Regions from separate parts of the Leclercia adecarboxylata genome, predicted to be linked through region 1. Evidence: predicted binding sites of a transcription regulator. Region 1 holds the regulator's gene; each other region holds the start of a gene.

Evidence for each region. The regulator Fur, encoded in region 1, represses iron uptake genes when iron is present. The targets are predictions, from matches to a motif close to ATAATAATGAGAACNACTATCAA.
Region 2: the regulator Fur is predicted to act here: its motif matches at 2,221-2,243, upstream of FHN83_RS17395 (TonB-dependent siderophore receptor).
Region 3: the regulator Fur is predicted to act here: its motif matches at 4,537-4,559, upstream of sodA (superoxide dismutase [Mn]).

What each region holds. Positions count from the first base shown of each region.
Region 1 covers NZ_CP040889.1:3,435,810-3,442,889, reverse strand. Annotated here, with positions in the region: gene pgm (phosphoglucomutase (alpha-D-glucose-1,6-bisphosphate-dependent)) at 1-1,017, opposite strand, end outside; gene seqA (replication initiation negative regulator SeqA) at 1,042-1,584, opposite strand; gene ybfF (esterase) at 1,768-2,541, shown strand; gene ybfE (LexA regulated protein) at 2,670-2,957, shown strand; gene fldA (flavodoxin FldA) at 3,113-3,643, shown strand; gene fur (ferric iron uptake transcriptional regulator) at 3,935-4,381, shown strand; gene chiQ (ChiQ/YbfN family lipoprotein) at 4,526-4,855, opposite strand; gene chiP (chitoporin ChiP) at 4,902-6,308, opposite strand; gene glnS (glutamine--tRNA ligase) at 6,742-7,080, opposite strand, start outside.
Region 2 covers NZ_CP040889.1:3,272,840-3,279,919, reverse strand. Annotated here, with positions in the region: gene FHN83_RS17405 (DUF1158 domain-containing protein) at 376-624, shown strand; gene FHN83_RS17400 (alpha/beta hydrolase-fold protein) at 610-2,178, opposite strand; gene FHN83_RS17395 (TonB-dependent siderophore receptor) at 2,300-4,444, shown strand; gene FHN83_RS17385 (RamA family antibiotic efflux transcriptional regulator) at 4,559-4,900, opposite strand; gene FHN83_RS17380 (MBL fold metallo-hydrolase) at 4,933-6,036, opposite strand; gene FHN83_RS17375 (TetR/AcrR family transcriptional regulator) at 6,227-6,817, shown strand; gene FHN83_RS17370 (MmcQ/YjbR family DNA-binding protein) at 6,807-7,080, shown strand, end outside.
Region 3 covers NZ_CP040889.1:1,958,154-1,965,233, reverse strand. Annotated here, with positions in the region: gene rhaA (L-rhamnose isomerase) at 1-918, opposite strand, end outside; gene rhaB (rhamnulokinase) at 915-2,384, opposite strand; gene rhaS (HTH-type transcriptional activator RhaS) at 2,688-3,524, shown strand; gene rhaR (HTH-type transcriptional activator RhaR) at 3,599-4,447, shown strand; gene sodA (superoxide dismutase [Mn]) at 4,633-5,253, shown strand; gene yiiM (6-hydroxyaminopurine reductase) at 5,330-6,013, shown strand; gene cpxA (envelope stress sensor histidine kinase CpxA) at 6,039-7,080, opposite strand, start outside.

The sequences.
Region 1 (7,080 bases):
CCACTGTGGACGATGCTGGAACAGATAGTTGATCGCCACGGCCAAATAGTGGTTTGGATTCATCAGGCCCGCAGGGGTGACGATGCCGTGACGGTCGTAGTCCGGGTCGTTAGCAAACGCGAGGTCGAACTTGTCGCGCAGCGCCAGCAGACCGGCCATTGCGCACTCGGAGGAGCAGTCCATACGGATTGCGCCGTCTTTATCCAGGTGCATAAAGCGGAAGGTCTGATCGACATGATCGTTAACGATGGTCAGATCCAGCTTGTAGTGCTCCGCAATACGTTTCCAGTATTCGATACCGGAACCGCCGAGCGGGTCGACGCCAAGTTTGAGACCGGCTTTCTGGATCGCCGCCATATCGACGATATCCGCCAGCCCTTCAACGAACGGCTGCACCAGATCCTGCTCTTTCACATGGCCGGAGGCCATCGCTTCGTCCAGGGAGATACGCTTCACGCCTTTCAGGCCGTCGGCCAGCAGGGCATTGGCACGATCTTCCACCACTTTGGTGACGTTGGTGTCAGCCGGGCCGCCATTGGGTGGGTTGTATTTGATACCGCCATCTTCCGGCGGGTTGTGGGACGGCGTAATCACAATGCCGTCAGCCTGCGCCCCACCCTTCTGGTTATGCACCAGAATGGCATTAGAGACGGCAGGGGTCGGCGTATAGCCGTTGTTTTCCTGAATCACGACGTCCACGCCGTTAGCGGCCAGCACTTCCAGCACGGAAATAAAAGCAGGCTCTGACAGGGCGTGCGTATCTTTACCCACGTAGCACGGACCGGTGACGCCATTTTTAGCGCGCTCTTCCGCGATGGCCTGAGCAATGGCCAGAATATGCGGCTCGTTAAAGCTGTGGCGAACCGCACTGCCGCGGTGGCCGGATGTACCAAACTTAACTGCGTGTTCTGCGTTACCCACTTCCGGCTTCAGCACGTAGTACTGCGCGGTAAGCTGGGCGACGTTAATCAAATCGCTCTGTTGTGCAGGTTGACCCGCACGATTGTGATTTGCCATTGCCTGGTCCTTCTGATGCAAGGGTTAGATAGTACCGCAAACCTTATCAATCAATTCCACCGGGAACTGCATCGACTGCATGATGTGTTCGATCATGCTGCGCTTACGTCCGGTATTGGTATTGGTGATCACCCAGTACGGTGTACCAGGCAGGTGCTTGGGTTTAGTTTGATTGCCATTCTGTAACAGCGTCTGCTCGTCACCCGCGAAATAGACGCGGGTACGGCCATGCAGGGATTCCGTCGCATCGGCAAACGCGTTGTTATCCAGTGAATAGAGTGTAGTCAGCACCAGCATAAAGCGGTTAACTGCTTTCTTCTGCTCAGCGTATTCGTCAGAAAGCAGCAATTCGCGCATCGCACGCACTTTGTCTTTGACAGGCGACAGCGGCTTTTCCTGCGCTACGGCAACAGGCTGGCGCGTCTCTTTGATGGCCGGAGCGGCAGGCTGAGAGGCGGCGGCAATTTTCAGCATGCGCCGTAAAATGTCGGACGCGCTCTCACCGATATGCCGCGTCTGGCTGGCAATATACTGATAAAGCTCGTCATCAACTTCGATTGTTTTCATCTTAATCCAGTGCGATATCTTATCTGAATACAAGTCGTTGGGAGTATAAGTTCAAAACCCAACAGCGGATAGCGTCAAGCCAGAATGGCGGCAAAAGTCAGAATTAACTGTTTCCTTGCAGCCGGGCGGCAGAATGGTCAACATGATACCCTAACCTGACATACGTAAAAAAAGAACTTTGCCATGAAATTGAATACCCGAGCGCAATCTGCACAATCGCCGCACAATAATTCTCCCATCGTCCTGGTTCATGGCCTGTTTGGTAGCCTGGATAACCTTGGCGTGCTGGCACGGGATCTGGTGACCGACCACGCGCTGCTGCAGGTGGATATGCGCAACCACGGTCTGTCGCCGCGCTCGCCGCAGATGACCTACGCTGACATGGCGCAGGATCTGCTGGATACGCTGGATGAACACCATATCGAAAAAGCGATCCTGATTGGCCATTCGATGGGCGGCAAAGCGGTGATGGCGCTGACGGCTCTTGCGCCAGAGCGTATCGCCGGCCTGGTGGTGATCGACGTAGCGCCGGTAGATTATGACGTGCGCCGCCACGATGAGATCTTCGCCGCCATTAATGCCGTGACGGACGCGGGCGTCAGCACCCGCCAGCAGGCTGCCGCGCTGATGCGTGAGCATCTGGACGAAGAAGGCGTGGTGCAGTTCCTGCTGAAATCCTTTGTGGACGGCGAGTGGCGCTTCAACGTGCCGGTGCTGTGGGATCAGTATGACCATATCGTCGGCTGGGAGTCGGTTCCGGCGTGGCCGCACCCGACCCTCTTTATTACCGGCGGCAACTCGCCCTATGTAACCGAAGCGTATCGTGATGCGCTGCTGGCGCAATTCCCCCTGGCGCGTGCGCATGTGATTGCCGGGGCCGGGCACTGGGTTCATGCCGAAAAACCGGACGCGGTGCTGCGCGCCATCCGTCGGTACCTCGCTGACATCAATAATTGATTAAAAAGAGAGCGACTGGTCGCCCGTGGGCCTCCAGTCGTTGGCGTGCCGTTTTCGGTGATGTATGATGGCGCGCTTATCGCCCGGGCATTAGCAGGGTGTCTTGTTTCCCCCGAAGTCTCAAAATCATGGCCAAAGAACACACGGACCGCACGACAATAGATCTGTTCGCGAATGAGCGTCGCCCGGGACGACCGAAAACCAATCCGCTTTCGCGTGATGAACAGCTGCGCATCAACAAGCGCAATCAGCTTAAACGCGATAAAAGCCGCGGGCTTAAACGCGTCGAGCTGAAACTGAATGCTGACGCCGTCGATGCGCTGAACGAGCTGGCGAATGCCCGTGAGATCAGCCGCAGTGAGCTTATTGAAGAGATGCTGATTTCACAGCTTGAGAAATGGCACGGTAAAGCTTAAGTCAGAAAACTCCCCTTCTTGTTGCTTTCATGTAGCACAGAGTGCAGTCCTGGGTGATAGCAGTTTCCGCAGGCTTCTCTGTTCTGCTATGATTGCCCTTATCCGTGGCTAAATTGCGCCACCATACCATTAAGTTTCAAGAGGTTATTTTACTCATGGCAATCATCGGCATTTTTTTCGGCAGCGACACGGGTAACACCGAAAATATCGCAAAAAACATTCAAAAACAGCTAGGTAAAGACGTTGCCGATGTGCATGACATTGCGAAAAGCAGCAAAGAAGATATCGAAGGTTACGATATCCTGCTGCTGGGCATCCCGACCTGGTACTACGGCGAAGCGCAGTGCGACTGGGACGACTTCTTCCCGTCTCTGGAAGAGATCGATTTCAACGGCAAACTGGTTGCCCTGTTCGGCTGTGGCGATCAGGAAGACTACGCGGAGTACTTCTGCGATGCGCTGGGCACTATTCGCGACATCATTGAACCGCGCGGCGCCGTCATCGTCGGCCACTGGCCAACGGCCGGTTACCACTTCGAAGCGTCCAAAGGTCTGGCCGATGATAACAACTTCGTCGGTCTCGCCATTGATGAAGACCGCCAGCCGGAACTGACCGCTGAGCGTGTAGATAAATGGGTTAAGCAGGTCCGCGAAGAGTTGCACCTCGACGATATTCTTAATGCCTGATGAAGCTGCGGCGCAATGATTAAGTTGCGCCGCATTGATAGGTATAAGCAATCAAAATAATTGCTACAAATTTTTAACTTTTGCTGTCATACCTGTACAATGATCCAGGTTCAAACGGGTCACCCTGTAACAAGTTTGTTGGCGGTACCACGTTTTTATAAGCATACTTTACTTGAGACTTGCAGTTTTCATTACGTCATGGCAGTTCTATAATGAGACGCATTATCCCAGGTGCATTTTCTGTCACTTCTTCTTTAGAAGTGAATCGTTTAGCAACAGGACAGATTCCGCATGACTGACAACAACACCGCATTAAAGAAGGCCGGACTGAAAGTCACGCTTCCACGGTTAAAAATCCTGGAAGTGCTTCAGGGTCCGGATAACCATCATGTCAGTGCGGAAGACTTATACAAACGTCTGATCGACATGGGCGAAGAGATTGGTCTGGCTACCGTTTACCGTGTACTGAACCAGTTCGACGATGCAGGCATCGTTACGCGTCATAATTTCGAAGGCGGTAAATCCGTATTCGAACTGACGCAGCAGCATCACCACGATCACCTGATTTGCCTTGACTGCGGCAAAGTGATCGAATTCAGCGACGACTCTATCGAATCCCGTCAGCGTGAAATTGCCGCACGTCATGGCATTCGTCTGACCAACCACAGTCTGTACCTGTATGGCCACTGCGCCGAAGGTGACTGCCGCGAAGATGACCACGCGCACGACGCGAAATAATTCATCCGCACACGCTGAGCCAACCTGAAGGTTGGCTTTTTTTTGCCTGTAATAACGTAAAAAAGCCCGGCGGCGCTACGCTTACCGGGCCTGTGAATGTGCAGGCTCAGGTAAACGCAGCGCCACCGGGCGTGGCAAACAGCTTTACTTACCGTTGTTGCTACGGATCTCCTGCCAGATCTTATCGCAGTTTTTGGTGACGTCCTGATTGTTACCCGTTTTACGCGCCATGATACAGGCCTGGTAATCGGCCACTCTCACGGTCTCCTGGGTCGCAAACTGTTCGTGCGCCTTATCCTCGCGCAGCACGTTCAGCACGCTCTGGCAGGCTTCAATTTTTTCTGGCGAGCCTTCAGCAGTATTGATACAGGCACTGTAGGCCTCTTTAAGACGGGTGTCTTCTTTCTGGGTCTGCGGTTGTGCGCAGGCGGTCAGTCCTGATGCCAGCAGCGCGACCAGTACGATTTTTTTCAGCATAGCGGTCTCCGGTCGGCGGGGTTATCCCCCGCCGGGTTAGTCATCAGAAGATGGTGAACGGTGCGATAACCATAAACTTCACGTCACGCTCGTCCTGGAAGATGTTGCCGTAACCGCCGCCGTAGCTTGGGATGTCGGAGTGGTTGTCATACTGCGTGAAGTGCAGTTTGAACATGGTCCCTTTCGCGCGACCGTCCTGCAGGGTGTAAATCGCATCCAGGCTGTAGGCAGACTCTTTGATCTTGTTAGAGGCAATATCTTCACGCTGGCCCGCGCTGTTGATCAGCCAGTCGGCTGGTTTTGCATCCCATGCGTAGACATAAGAGGCACCGACGCTCCAGCCTGCCAGGTTCCAGTTGCTCAGGTCGTACATCGCGCCAAAGAAGACCGCTTTTTCGTCGTTGGCGTTGAAGTCGGAGCGGTTATCCCACCACACGTCCAGACGACCGTTGGAGGATGCATAGGTTGGGGTCATACGCTGCAGGAAGTAGCCCTGCTGGCCTTCCGCTTTCACATAAGTCCCTTCCAGGCGTAAATCGACCTGACCGACTTTGTAACCCAGGGTCAGCGCCTGCAGCCATGCCGTGCCGTCGTAAATATCATTTACGGTGCCGCTGTCGGCTTTATCACGCGTGCCGTAGAACTGATAGCTGGTAGAGAGCGGGCCGCCCACGATATCGAATTTGTAGCTGGCTTTGGCAAAGTACTGATCGATGAAGCCTTCAGCCTGACCAAAAGCGGCTTCCAGAATCAGGTTATTTTTGAAGTCGTACTTCGCGCCAAAGGAGTGGAGATAATCGACGCGGGTCTTTCTGTCATTCTGATAGAACTTGTCCATCTCGAGGTGCCATGGGGCTTTATACTCGTTGGTCCACATGTACGAGAAGCTCAGCGCCCCGCTGTCACCGTAGTCAAAGTTCGCCCCGGCTTCCGCGCCCTGGTAAGTACCCGGCATAAAGCTCCAGTGCGGTGCTAACAGGGTCTGGCCGGTTGGCTGCAGCCAGCCGCCGCGCGCCCACACCGGACCATATTTGAATTTTGCAGCCGCTTTGTACAGGCTGATCCCGCTCTTATCGCCGGACCAGTCTTCTTTGTAAGCTTTGTTGCTGGAGGAGAATGCAATTTCGTTCGGGTGGCCGCTGTCACCATTTTCTGCCATTTCGATGGCGGTGAAGGCCGCTAAATCAAGACCGAACATGTCGGCAGCATAGCCGGACTGGAAATCAAGGTTGGCGTTCCAGGTGGAGTGAGCCAGGTTAGTTTTGTATTTATCTGCCTCGACATCTTTACGGTCACGTTCACGCTGCCAGTAATAGACACCGCCCGTGAGGGTTGAATCATCAATAAAACCTTCGGCCTGGGCTTTCGGAGAAACCATCCAGCCTGACATTGCTGTAACACCGGCAATAGCCAGCGCAAGCGCACTACGTTTGCCACTAAACGTACGCATAATTAATCCTCTTTGACGTATTTAAAGCGCCTTAAACGGCGAAAAACAAAAAGTTAAAAGTGGAGGCAACCGGAAATACCCGCTTACATCTCCTGCCTTTAGACTATTTTTCGCGACGCGAATTATCAATGCTTTTCCGCGATCAAAAGTCAGGATTATGACAAAGCGCACATATTTGATTGCCATTTGTAACAAAGCGAATGGAGGAGAATTTTTAATTAAAATAATGTTCGGAATGAGCGATTTATTTTTAACATGCAGGATTTAAGCAGCTTATCCGGAAGCTATTACGTGGAATTTGCGCAAAGGAAGAGAAAGAGAATAGTTTTAATAAATGGAATTAATTCGCATCGCGAACATTTATATGATTAAGAGCTTGATCGTGATGCAAAAAAAACGCCGCGGTGCGCGGCGTTTTTCAAACAATAATCAGTTATTCACCGACTTTCGCCCAGGTATCACGCAAACCGACGGTACGGTTAAATACCAGTTTGTCCGCGGTGGCGTAGCGGCTGTCGAGGCAGAAGTAACCTTCACGCTCAAACTGGTACGCATTACCGGCAACGGCCTCTTTCAGGGATGGCTCAGCAAAGCCCTGTTTGATCACAAGCGAATCCTGGTTAATCACTTCCAGGAAGTCTTCTGCCGCACCCGGGTTTGGCACGCTGAACAGACGATCGTACAGACGGATTTCAACCGGCAGCGCATGTGCTGCGCTCACCCAGTGGATCACGCCCTTCACCTTGCGACCATCAGCCGGATCCTTGCTCAG
Region 2 (7,080 bases), 160 kb from region 1:
TATTGCTATCGACGGCATTAAACAGATAACGTTTCATTTCAATACAGCTATTTTTACAAATTATTTCTAAACCTAAACTAAACGGAGGTCAGCATGTTTGGAATTTATCGCGGGCGTCGACTGGCGTTATATATAATCGCAGCAGTTGTTATTGCGACGTTAATTGGATACAGCACCTATACCTTTGTAAAACTATTAGCCGGAGGGTGACAGTAATTTACATTAGCGGAGATTAATTGAATTAATTCTTTTCTGGCAGGGATAATTCAGCGGATTAGCGGAGGATTATTTATCATCCTCCTCTCTGACGGTTGATATTGCTTTACGAAGCCCTATCCGTGACAATGTTATTTTTAACTGACGATTAACATTATTATGAAACACCCGTTAGAATCGCTGTTAACGGCTGGCGGCATCTTACTGATGGCCTTTCTCTCCGTTCTGCTGCTGCCAGCACCCTCCCTGGGGCTGGTGCTGGCGCAAAAGCTGATGGGCACCTTCCATCTGATGGATCTCAACCAGCTTTACACCATCCTCTTCTGCCTGTGGTTTTTAGTCCTCGGCGCCATCGAATTCTTTGTTCTGCGTTTCATCTGGCGCCGCTGGTTTTCACGGGCGGCGTAAGCCGGTTAAATCGCGCATGCCGTGGATCAGGGCTTCACACCAGGCCGCGTAGTCGTGGCCGCTGGACCACGGATGGAAGCTGACACGGTAGCCTTTCTGCCGCAAAACCTGTTCAAAATCCTGGGTCGTGCGATAGATCCCTCCCCCCGGCCCGGTGGTTTCGAACTTCCCGGCCTGTAGCCAGAAGCGCACCGGATACTGCGGTGACTGCTGGTACTGACGCGTCAGCCAGCCTGGCGCTTCCCCTTTCGGGGCCCACCAGTAGGAGCCGGACAGGCTCAGCACATTCCCAAAGAGACGCGGATAGCGCAGCGCCACCCATGAAGAGGCGATCCCGCCATAGCTTGACCCCGCCAGCACGGTTTTCTGCCGCTGCATGGCGACCCCCTGCCCGCGCAACCACGGCAGTAGTTCGTGCGCCATAAAGTCGGCAAAATCCGCATTCGGCGGCAACTCTTTACTGCGTCGGGCGTGATCGAGACTGTCGACAAACACCACGTTGACCGGCGGGAGATGGTGACGGGCAATCAGGCCATCCAGCACGTTGGCGAAATGGTACTCGTCCTGATAGATCTGGCCGTCAAAGAGGATTAACGTCCAGCGTGCAGGCTGCGGCCCACGCGGTTTGTAGATCATTACTTCCCGGGAATTACCCAGAATAGTGCTGGTCAGCGTCTGGCGGCTCAGCGAGCCCTGCGTCAGCGGCCTGGAGGTGGCCTGAACGGAGCAGTAGCGCGCCGGGCTGAGATCGAGCAGAGAGTAGCGGTTCCAGCGATCGGTTTTCTGTTCACCAAAGGTGTTCGGGTTTAGCGGATCGGCCTGGGCGCTGACGAGGATCGCCCGTCGCTGTTCGCGGGGAGAGCCGTCAATTGTCGGCACATCCGGGGCGAGCTTGTACTGCATCACCGTGTCGGCGGGCACGACGAAGCTGCGGAACCAGACGTCACTGTTACCGAGGCGGAACAGCGGATCGTGATCCCCCGCCGGAGAACCGAGAATAAAGACGTTGCCGCGCGCGCCACGCCACAGGAAGGTGACGCGCTTGTGGTGCGCGTCAACCGGCTCCACCATCGGCGTTCCCTGCCGAATTTGCGCCTGCCAGAACGCATCGGTACTTCCCCCGGCAGCAACCGTTTTAGCCAGCGCCTGCAGCGTCGGGCTTTCAGGCATCAGCATTTGTACGCGCGGTAAGGCAGAAGTCTCTTTCATCCGCCACTGAAAACGCCAGGGCTTGCCGGCTTCGCCATGCAGCACCAGGGAGCTGTTCTGCTTCACCGGCAGGGCAAACAGCAGGGTGTGTTCCCCGTCGGCAGGGCCATTTTCAACCAGGGTGCGGATACGGCGGTTCTGGCCGTCCAGCTGGCGGGCATCGGTTACGCCGTTCAGCGTGGCCGAAACATAGTTTTCACCCAACTCTGGCAGGCTAAAACAGACTTCACCGCTGGCATCAAACTTTCCCTGAACCTCCCCTTGCAGGGACGAGGGTTCGCACGTCGCCGCCACGGCGGGCAGCGCCCCGATCCCTAATAACAAACCACTCCATGCCCTCTTCATTACCGCGTGTCCCCCCAAAATTTGTTAACAACGCTAATGCAAATGGTAATAGTTTGCAATATCATTTGGGCGAATTGATCGGTGTTTATATGGCGATAGCAACCAAGGATGTTAAATAAAAATGTTTAAAAATAATAAGATAATGCAGGCATGGCTCCTGAGTCTGGCCACGGTTAGCGTGGCGGCTCAGGCAGAAAACGGAGAAGAAACCATTACGGTGACGCAGGGAACGAGTGAAGAACCTACCGCCCCGGTGAAGGGCATCGTGGCCACCAAAACCCTCTCCGCCACCAAAACCAGCGCGGAGATCGTGAGGACGCCGCAGTCGGTCTCGGTGATCACTCGCGATCAGATGAACATGCAGGATGTGACCTCCGTATCCCAGGCGCTGCGCTACTCGGCGGGGGTGTTTACCGAATACCGCGGATCGTCAAACCGTAACGATGAAGTGTTTGTGCGTGGCTTTAGCTATGTGCCGAAATTCCTCGACGGGTTAAGTTTCGGCGCCACCGCCTCGTCACAGACGGGAACGGTTGACCCCTGGTTGCTGGAGCGTGTGGAGCTGGTGCGCGGCCCGGCCTCGGTCCTGTTTGGCCAGGTCAATCCGGGTGGGTTAATCAGCATGACCAGCAAGCGCCCGACCTCTGAATCCATTCACAACGTTCAGTTCCGCACCGGCAATAACGACCTCGCGGAAGGCGCGTTTGATTTCGGCGGCAAGCTCAGCGATGACGGCCGGGTGCTCTATCGCGTTAACGGCATCGCCCGCACCCAGCATAATCAGGTGGAGGATTATAAAGAGACGCGCATGGCGATTGCGCCGGCGATCACCTGGTATCCCAACGATCAGACCCGCTTTACGCTGTTGACCAGCTACCAGAAAGATCCCGATGCGGGATACCGCAACTTCCTGCCCGCGTACGGCACGGTAAAAAGCGTCGACGGCAAATACATTCCGCGCGACTTTAACGTCAGCGATCCGGATTACGATCAATCCTGGCGTGAGCAGACGATGATCGGCTACGAGCTGGAGCATCAGTTCGCCGATAACCTCACCTTCCGCCAGAACGCGCGTTACGCCACCATCAAGCAGAAGTATCGTTATCTGGTCTACGCCACCAGCGCCGCCAACAGCTCGGTACTGACCCGCCGCGCTCAGCATGAAGAACGTACCACGGATGAGTTTGGTCTGGATAATCAGCTGGAGTATCTGGCGAACACCGGTGCTGTCAGCCACACCCTGCTCGGCGGTTTTGACTACAAAACCAGCAAAGATAAACAGCTGCTGGAACGCGGGAGCGGTTCACAGTACGACCTCGACTGGCAAAATCCGGTTTACGGGGTGAATGTGGATGAAAGCAGCTTCCGGACCGCCAGCGACGAGCAGCAAAATCTCGATCAGATGGGGCTGTATCTGCAGGATCAGATGAGCTGGCATAACTGGGAGTGGCTGCTCTCCGGGCGTTACGACTGGAGCGAAGTGCGTACCAACGACTTCACCGATAGCAGCTTCACCCAGCAGAACGACAGTAAATTTACCTGGCGTACCGGCCTGCTGTACGCCTTCGACGTTGGTCTGTCGCCGTACATCAGCTACAGCACCTCGTTTGAACCGAACCTGCAAACCAACCGGGCACCGGGCGTCGGGCCGTTTAAACCTACCACCGGCGAGCAGACCGAAATCGGCCTGAAGTATCAGCCGGTCGGTACCACCCTGATGACCCTGGCGCTGTACGATTTAACCCAGGATAACGTGGCGACCTACAACAGCGCCGAAGGCTGGTTCGAAAACGCGGGCAAAGTGCGTTCGAAAGGCGTTGAGGCGGAGATCCACTCCACGCTGCTGGACAACATCAACCTGATTGGCTCTTACACTTACACGGATGCGAAAACCGAGAGCACAACGGTGGCGGGAACGGAAGGCAAAACGCCTGCGCGCATCCCGGCGCATATGGCCTCCGCGTTCGCCAGCTACACCCTGCCCGGCGGCGCGCTGAAGAGCCTGACCGCAGGCGTGGGCATGCGCTATATCGGCACCAGCTACGGCGATGCGAAGAACACCTTCAAAGTGCCGTCGGTGGATCTGTATGACGCCATGCTGAGCTACGATCTGGGCGAGATGAACAGCAGCCTGAAAGGGGCAAGCGTGCAGTTCAACGTCAACAACCTGGCGGATACGAAGTACGTTGCCTCCTGCGCAAGCGATACGGCGTGCTTTTACGGCATTGGCCGCACGGTGACGGCGACGGTGAATTACCGCTGGTAATGTGCCTGGCAAAAAATGCCGGGTGGCGGCTACGCCTTACCCGGCCTACGTTTCCACTTCCAGGACCGGTAAGCGTAGCGCCGCCGGGCAAACAAAAATCCGGGTTCGTTGCGCTCAGTGCGCCCGGCTGTGGTTATCCTTGCGATACGCCCCGGGCGGCTGGTTGAAGGTGCGGGTGAAGACGCGGGTAAAAGTCTGCTGGGAGTCAAAGCCGTAGCGCAGGCAGATGTCGTACACCTTTTCATCCGATTCACGCAGATCCCGCGCCGCCAGCCGCAGCTTGCGTTCACGAATATAACGCCCCAGGCTTTCCCCTTTGTACTGCATAAACAGCCGCTGCAGGTGCCATTTGGAGTAGCCCGCATGCCGGGCAATATCCTCAATGCGCAACGGCTGATGAAGATTGTCGTCAATCCAGTCGACGATAGTGTCGATAACCTGAGCGGAAATAGTCATGCTGCTCTCCCCCTCTGCTCTTCGATTTAACATTATTCCCACCACGCACGAAATTGTTGCGAGGCATCATCCACCCTCACCGGCTCCCCGAGCTCAGGGGTCAGCAGGCGATAGTTTTTATCCTTGCTGGCCTGCGTAAGCTGGATCAGTGGGTCGTTCCAGGTGTGTTTTGCCAGCACAAAGCGTCCGGAGTGGCCCGGAACCACCGCGCTGGCATTCAGATCCGCAGCCGCCTGCGCCGTTTCGGCAGGGTGCATGTGGATGTACTTCCAGTCCTGGTCGTACTGGCCGTTCTCCATGATCGCCAGATCGACTTTGCCGAACTGCTCGCCGATGGCGCTAAAGTGCGGGCCGTAGCCGGAGTCACCGCTGTAGAACACCTTTTTCTGCGGGGTAACGAACATAAAGCTGCCCCACAGGGTCTGGTTGCGCTTCAGCCCGCGCCCGGAGAAGTGACGCGCCGGCAGGACGTGAACGGTCAGATCATCGCTGATGCGCACCGATTGATCCCAGTCCCGCTCCTCAATGATCGACGGATCCATGCCCCAGTAGCGCAGATGCGATCCCACTCCCAGCGGCGTGACCACCCGCTTCACTTTCGGTATCAGCGCTTTGATGGTGGCGTAGTCAAGATGATCGTAGTGATCGTGCGAAATGATCAGCAGATCGATCTCAGGCATCTCTTCAGCACGCCACGGGTACTCCCCGGCAAAGGCTTTGTTAAGGAAGGAGAACGGCGCGGCGTAGTTGCTGAACACCGGGTCGATCAGAATGCGTTTACCCACCAGCTGCAGATACCACGAGGAGTGGCCGAGCCAGACCAGGGTCTCCTGATCCAGCGGCAGCTGCGCCAGATCGGTTTTCACCAGCGGCAGCGGCGCTGCAGGGCGCGCGTTCTCGCGCTTCGTCACCAGAAAATCCCACCACGCCGCCAGCATGTTCTTGTTGCCGGTAAATCCGGGGGTCGGCAGGGTGTTATGGAACTGGCCGTCGCGATACTGCGGCGAGGCGGCAAACTCACTCAGTTGCTCGCCCTGCGGCGGCTGGCCGAATCCGGCATTCAGTACGAACGGCAAGGTTGCCGCGGATGCAATAATCATCACTACCACCAGGCTAACAATAAAACGCTTTTTCATATCCCGACCCGAATTCGCGCCCCATCCGATGGCCTGCGCGGGCAAAACTTGATTATGAGTGAGTAAGCACTCATTATAGAAGTGATGCGAAAGTCGTCAAGACGTTTTAAGATCTTTGACATTCCGCGTTGCAGCCCCACAAAGGGCATGATTCAATCGGGGTTTTTGCACGTTACCTGGAGGAAATGTAGTGGCTCGTCCGAAAAGTGAAGATAAAAAACTGGCGTTGCTGGACGCGGCAACCAGCGCCTTTGCCCAGTCGGGCATTGCGGCTTCTACCGCGTTAATCGCCCGCAGCGCGGGGGTGGCTGAAGGCACCCTGTTTCGCTATTTCGCTACCAAAGACGATCTGCTTAACGCCCTCTATCTGCATCTGAAACAGGATCTGTGCCAGACCATGCTGGCGAATATGGACAGGGCCCTCACCCAGCCGAAAGAGCATACCCGCAATATCTGGAACAGCTACGTTGACTGGGGTATTCGCAACCCGGTGGCTCACGGCGCCATCCGCCAGCTTGGGGTGAGCGAGAAGATCAACGCCGAAACCGAACAGGCGGTGCACGAGATGTTCCCGGAGCTGCACGAGCTGTGCCGCCGCTCGATTCGCACGGTGTTTATGTCGGAAGAATTCCGTCTGTTTGGCGACGCCCTGTTTTTATCCCTGGCGGAGACCACCATGGCCTTCGCCACCCGCGAACCGGCCCGCGCCGCCGAATTCAAAGCGCTGGGTTTTGAAGCCATGTGGCGCGCGCTGGCCGAAGAGGATTCAGATGGACAGTAAGACGCTCGCGGCCTGCGCAAAGCAGGTGGCGCTGGATCTGCCCTTTACCGAGCACTGCTGGCCGTTTGGCCCGGAGTACGACGTGTTTAAAGTCGGCGGTAAAATTTTTATGCTGATGGGCGTGGCGCACGGGCGTCTGCACGTCAGCCTGAAGTCCGATCCGCAAAAATCGCTGCTTAACCAGCAGATCTACCGGGGGATCGAGCCCGGATATCACCTGAATAAAAAGCACTGGATCTCGGTGTATGGGGTGGACGATATCA
Region 3 (7,080 bases), 1.5 Mb from region 1:
CTGGGTTTCGTCATCCAGCAGCACCACGTGGTCGCTGTCCCAGCGCACCGGGCGGCTGACGTGCAGCAGCAGGTGCGGCACGTACAGCATCGCGGCGGAGATCTTGTCGGAAATCACTTCGGTTGGATGGAAGTGACCCGCATCCAGGCACAGCGCGGTCTGGCGGCTGGTGGCGTAACCCATGTAGAACTCGTTAGAGCCGACGGTGTAGCTTTCGGCGCCAATGCCGAACAGCTTGCTCTCCACGGCGTCGATGTGGTGCGCCGGGTTGAGTTTTTCGCTGATGATTTCATCCAGCGCCGCCAGCAGACGCTGACGCGGGGCGAGACGGTCAACGGTAATGTCTTTCATTCCGTCCGGGATCCAGATGTTCATCACCGACGGGGTGCCCAGCTGCTCACCAAAGTACGCCGACACGCGACGGCTGGCCTTCACGTGGTCAATCCAGAACTGGCGGATCTCTTCATCGGCGTGGGCGAGGGTGAACCCGTCGGCGCTCAGGGGATGCGAGAAGCAGGAGGGGTTAAAATCCAGCCCCAGCTTGTTGGTTTTCGCCCATTCAACCCAGTTCTTAAAATGTTCCGGCTTGATGGCATTACGCTCGACGGGCTCGTCGGACTCCAGATAGATGGCGTGCAGGTTCAGGCGTTTCGGGCCCGGGATCAGGCTCAGGGCCAGCTCCAGATCGGCACGCAGTTCGGCGGCGTTACGCGCCTTGCCCGGATAGTTACCGGTGGCCTGGATCCCGCCGGTCAGCGCGCCGCCCGGGTTCTCAAAACCGGCGACGTCGTCGCCCTGCCAGCAGTGCATAGAGACGGGCAGACGGTCGAGTTGACGCAGAGCCTCCTCGACATCCACGCCCACGGCGGCGAAACGCTGTTTAGCCAGTTCCCAGGCTTGTTCAAGTTGAGTGGTCATGCGCAAAGCTCCTTAGTCGGTCGTTGTTGCTGAAACTGCGCCTGGTAGCGGGCAATCTCATGATCGGGATTCGGGTTAAAGGTGGTCAGGCCGTAGTTGCCGGTCACCACCTGGCGGAACTGGTCGACGTTGGTCAATTCATCGAGAGTCATCAGCTGGATGCCGATATTGCCGAGGGTCGAGGCCTCAACCGGCCCGGCTAACACAGGAATGCCGCAGGCGTCGGCGCACAGCTGGTTGAGCAGCTGGTTCTGGCAGCCGCCGCCGACAATGTGCAGCTCGCTGAACGGCTTCCCGCGCAGGGTCGCCAGCTCGTGCAGCACCTCGGCATACAGCAGGGCGAGGCTGTCGAAGATGCAGCGCGCCAGTTCGGCGGCGCTCTCCGGCACCGGCTGGGCGGTGTCGCGGCAGGCGGCCTGGATCTCGGCGCTCATGTTGGCCGGGTTGATAAAGCGGTCGTCGTTAGGGTTGATCAGGAAACGGCACGCCGGCAGGGCTTCCGTCTCGCTAATCAGGGTCGCCAGGTCGCTGATGCGATGCTCCTTCAGCACCCGCTGCAGCAGCCACAGGCCCATAATATTTTTCAGCACCCGGTAGCGACCCTCTGCGCCGCCCTCATTGGTGATGTTGGCTGCCAGGGCCCTATCGCTGGTGTAGGGGGTTTTGCTCTCAAAGCCCATCAGCGACCAGGTGCCGGAGGAGAGATACGCCGCATCCTTTGAGGCCAGCGGCGCGGCAATCACCGCGCTGGCGGTATCGTGACTGGCCACGGCCACCACCGGGATGGCATGCTTCTGCGGGCAGATCCAGTGACCGATCACATTGCCGGGATGGGTCGGGGTGCCAAACCAGTCGCGCGGCGCGCCGGTCCAGCGGAGCAGGTTCTCGTCCCAGTTATCGGAATTGATGTTCACCAGCTGGGTAGTGGTGGCGTTGGTATATTCCCAGTTCATCTGGCCGGTGAGGCGGTAGCTAAAGTAGTCCGGGATCAGCAGGGCGTGGGCGACGTTCGCCACCAGTTCCGGCTGCTGTTCCACCAGGGCGCGCAGCTGATAGAGCGTGTTAAAGGGCAGGAACTGAATGCCGCTGCGGCCATAGATCTCCGCTTTGCCGAGCTGCTCCAGGGCGTGGGTCATCACTCCGTCGGTGCGGTCATCACGGTAGGAGACCGGCAGGCCCACGCGCTGGCCGTTGCTGTCCAGCAGCACGTAATCCACGCCCCAGGTGTCAATCCCGATGCTGTCGATGCGAATGCCCTCTTCACATACCTTATTCAGCCCGGCGCGGATCTCCGCTTCCAGAGTGTCGATATCCCAGCAGTCAAAACCATCCTGCTTCTGCAGGCAGTTAATGAAACGGTGGATTTCGCGAAGCACAAGCGTGCGCTCCTCGCGGTGGTAGCTTGCCAGCATCACCCGGCCGCTGGAGGCTCCTAAATCGACAGCCACACAATGGCGGAAAGTCATGGTCCGATCCTTATTGAAGTCATTGCCGGTGAGTGTAAAAAAGGGAAGGGAAAGCGACCTTCTTGCCAGTGACAGCGCATTTCAGGCGCTGGCAAGAATTCAAAGATGAACGTGAGAGAGTTCACAATTTCGGTTTTTAGCGGCAAAAACAGGCGGTGTGACGGTGTCCGCATTTCCGGATCTTTCCCGCCGTTTCTTGAAAAAGCGACAGGGTTTGCGCCATTTGCTGTCGAAAATTTAAGGTGAGCCGGGGAACCCTAAATTACTATTTTGAGAACTCTTATCATCTGGTGGTGACCCGTTATGACCGTACTGCACAGCGTGGATTTTTTCCCTTCAGGCCACTCGCCTGTGGCGATTGAGCCGCGGCTGCCCCAGGCTGCGTTTCCGGAACATCATCATGATTTTCATGAGATTGTGATCGTGGAGCACGGGACGGGCATCCATGTCTTTAACGGGCAGCCGTACACCATCAGCGGCGGGACGGTGTGCTTTGTGCGCGATCACGACCGGCACATGTACGAACATACCGACAACCTGTGCCTGACAAATGTGCTCTATCGCTCTCCGGAAGCGTTCCAGTTTTTGTCGGGATTGAACCAGCTGTTGCCTCAGGAGCAGGATGGCCACTACCCGTCACACTGGCGGGTAAACCAGTCCACGCTGCAACAGGTGCGCCAGCTGGTAAGCCAGATGGAGCAGTCGGAAGAGGGCCAGGAGACCCACGCTCTCGCCAGCCGCGAAATCCTGTTTATGCAGCTGCTGGTGCTGCTGCGCCGGGGCAGTCTGGTGGAAGGGGCCGCGAATAACGACGCCCGGCTCAATCAGCTGATGGCCTGGCTGGAAGATCACTATGCGGAAGATGTCTGCTGGGAGACGCTGGCGGATAACTTCTCGCTGTCGCTGCGCACCCTGCATCGTCAGCTGAAGCAGCACACCGGTCAGACGCCCCAGCGCTACCTGAACCGTCTGCGGCTGATCAAAGCCCGCCATTTGCTGCGCCATACCGATGACAGCGTCACGGATATCGCTTATCGCTGCGGTTTTGGCGACAGTAACCACTTTTCGACCCTGTTTCGCCGTGAGTTCAACTGGTCGCCGCGCGATATTCGCCAGGGCCGGGATGCCTCCCTTCAGTAACGCGAGGAAAATCACCGTTTTATTGCCGCAAAGCGGGTAATAATGTCAGGTTATTCCCCGGTAGAGGTTGTGACGTGGCAGGACAGTTGATTCTTCGCAGAGCCGATTTTTTTGCATCCGCTGCTCAGGCCGTCGCGGTGGCGGACCGCTATCCGCAAAATGTCTTTGCCGAACACACCCATGATTTCTGCGAGCTGGTGCTGGTGTGGCGCGGCAACGGCCTGCATATCCTCAACGATCGCCCTTATCGCATCACCCGCGGCGACCTGTTTTATATCCGCGCCGAGGACAAACACTCCTACGCCTCGGTGAACGATCTGGTGCTGCAGAACATCATCTACTGCCCCGACCGGCTGAAGCTCAACGTGGACTGGGGGGCCAACATCCCCGGCTTTCTGAATGCCCGCGGCGCGGCGCACTGGCGGCTCGGCAGCAACGGCATGGCTCAGGTGCGCCAGGTCATCGCCCAGCTGGAGCAGGAGAGCCTGAAGGACGACCCTCATGCGTTTGAACTGGCGGAACTGCTGTTTGCCCAGCTGACGATCATGCTCAGACGCTACCGCTACGCCCCGGACAACCCCGAAGCCAGCGAGCCGGAAGCGCTGCTGGATAAGCTCATCACCGCCCTTTCCGGCAGCCTGAACCGCAGCTTTGTATTGGAGAAGTTTTGCGAGCAGGAGCAGTGCAGCGAGCGCGCCCTGCGCCAGCAGTTTCGTACCCAGACCGGCATGACGGTCAACCACTATCTGCGCCAGCTGCGCATCTGCCATGCGCAGTATCTGCTGCAGCATACCGAGCTGATGGTCAGCGAAGTGGCCATGCAGTGCGGCTTTGAGGACAGCAACTACTTCTCGGTGGTGTTTAACCGCGAGGTGGGGATGACGCCGGTTCAGTGGCGGCATCGCAGCCATAACGCAGCGTAATAGAATATTCACCAACCCCCTGAGTTCTCCACACGCCCCGCCAGATCAGTGACATAACGAAAAGTTATAACCTTATTAAAACTACGGCATTGATAAACATTTTCAATATCATTTAATTAACTATAATGAACCAACTGCTTACGCGGCATTAACACGTTTGCCGCCCGACAATAATGGAGATGATTATGAGCTATACCCTGCCATCCCTGCCGTACGCTTACGACGCCCTTGAGCCGCATTTCGACAAGCAGACGATGGAGATCCATCACACCAAACACCACCAGACTTACGTTAACAACGCCAACGCGGCGCTGGAAAGCCTGCCAGAATTCGCCAACCTGTCTGCTGAAGAGCTGATCACCAAACTGGATCAGCTGCCAGCTGACAAGAAAACCGTACTGCGTAACAACGCGGGCGGCCACGCTAACCACAGCTTCTTCTGGAAAGGCCTGAAAACCGGCACCACCCTGCAGGGCGACCTGAAATCCGCTATCGAGCGCGACTTCGGCTCCGTTGAGAACTTCAAAGCTGAGTTCGAAAAAGCGGCTGCTACCCGTTTCGGCTCTGGCTGGGCGTGGCTGGTTCTGAAAGGCGACAAGCTGGCGGTAGTTTCTACTGCTAACCAGGACTCCCCGCTGATGGGTGAAGCGATCTCTGGCGCATCCGGCTTCCCAATCCTGGGCCTGGACGTATGGGAACACGCTTACTACCTGAAATTCCAGAACCGTCGCCCGGACTACATCAAAGCCTTCTGGGACGTTGTAAACTGGGACGAAGCTGCGGCACGTTTCGCTGCTAAAAAATAAGGTTGCAAAGCCTTCTGTGAGAAGCGAGTCTGATGACTCGCTTTTTTTATACCCACAATCTGCACAAGGAGCCGCGATGGACTATCACGTTAATGTATTCACCGGAAAAATAAGGGACTACGAGGGTAGCCGCCCGAGCGCGATTGCCAAACTGCAGGTTGATGGCGAACTGACGTTAACCGAGCTGGGTCTGGCGGGCGATGAGCAGGCGGAAAAGAAAATCCACGGCGGGCCAGAGCGCGCGCTGTGTCACTATCCGCGCGAGCATTATCAGCACTGGGCGAGCGAATATCCCGCTCAGGCCGATCTGTTCGTCGCTCCGGCGTTTGGCGAAAACCTGTCAACCGAGGGGCTGACGGAGAAGAACGTCTTTATCGGCGATATCTTTCGCTGGGGCGAGGCCCTGATCCAGGTGACCCAGCCGCGTTCCCCTTGCTTCAAGCTCAACTTCCATTTCGGCATTAACGACATGGCCACGCAAATGCAGAACGCGGCGAAAACCGGCTGGCTCTATCGCGTGGTGCTGGCAGGGCAGGTATCGGCGGATGCGCCGCTGACGCTCGTCTCCCGCCTGAGCGACGTTTCGGTGCATGACGCCTGCGCCATCGCCTGGCATATGCCCTTTGACGACGAACAGTATCAGCGCCTGCTGTCTGCGGCGGGCCTGTCGACCAGCTGGACGCGAACCATGCAGAAGCGGCGTCTTAGCAACAAGATTGAAGACAATTCCCGGAGATTGTGGGGAAACCAGGCCGGGTAAGCGAAGCCGCTACCCGGCACAACAGTTACGAACGTTTGTAGAGCGGCAGCCAGAGGGTTAACCGCAGCCCACCGAGCGGGCTGTCGTCCGCTTTGACCCAGCCGCGATGCTGCTGCATGGCGGTCTCGACAATCGCCAGACCCAGCCCGGTGCCGCCAGATTCACGGTCGCGGGCTTCGTCGGTACGGTAGAACGGACGGAAAATCTGCTCACGATCTTCCGGGCTGACGCCAGGACCATCGTCATCCACGTTAATGGTGATGCCGTCTTTATCCACCGAGAACGCCACCTCGATTTTGGTATGCGAATAGCGCAGGGCGTTACGGACGATATTCTCCAGCGCGCTTTCCAGCGTGTTGGGGTTACCGTACAGCGGCCACGGGCCCGGCGGGAAGTTGACGGTGAAGGATTTCCCCATCTGCTCCGCTTCGAATGCCGCGTTATCCAGCACCTCATGCCACAGGTGGTTGGCTTTCACCGTTTCGCTGACCAGGGCGTTTTTCTGCTGATTGCGCGACATCACCAGCAGGTCGTTGATCATGCTGTCCAGACGGTGCGCTTCCGTTTCGATACGCTCCAGCTCCTTGCTCTCACCGCTGCGACGACGCAGCAGGGCGGTACCCAGCTGCAGGCGCGTCAGCGGAGTGCGCAGTTCGTGGGAGATATCCGAGAGCAGGCGCTGCTGGGTGGTCATCATCCGCTCCAGCGCCGTTACCATCTGATTAAAGCTGGCACCCGCCGCCAGGAACTCCTGCGGCCCGGCTTCCAGCTCAGGATGCTGTCGCAGGTTGCCCTGTGCCACTTCATCCGCAGCGTTTTTCAGTTTGCGAGCCGGCTTCGCCAGACTCCAGGCGAGCCATAACAACAGCGGTGAACTCACCAGCATGGTGACAATCAGCAGCAACAGCGGGCGGTCGAACAGCAGGTTGATAAAGTCGGACTGGGAACTGCTCGCCGGGCGAATCAGGTAGAGCTGGTAATTATCCTCCCCGTCATTGACGGAGAACGGCCCCACCATCTCCACACGACCGTATTTCTTCTTCTGCGGATGATCGGCATTATCGGCC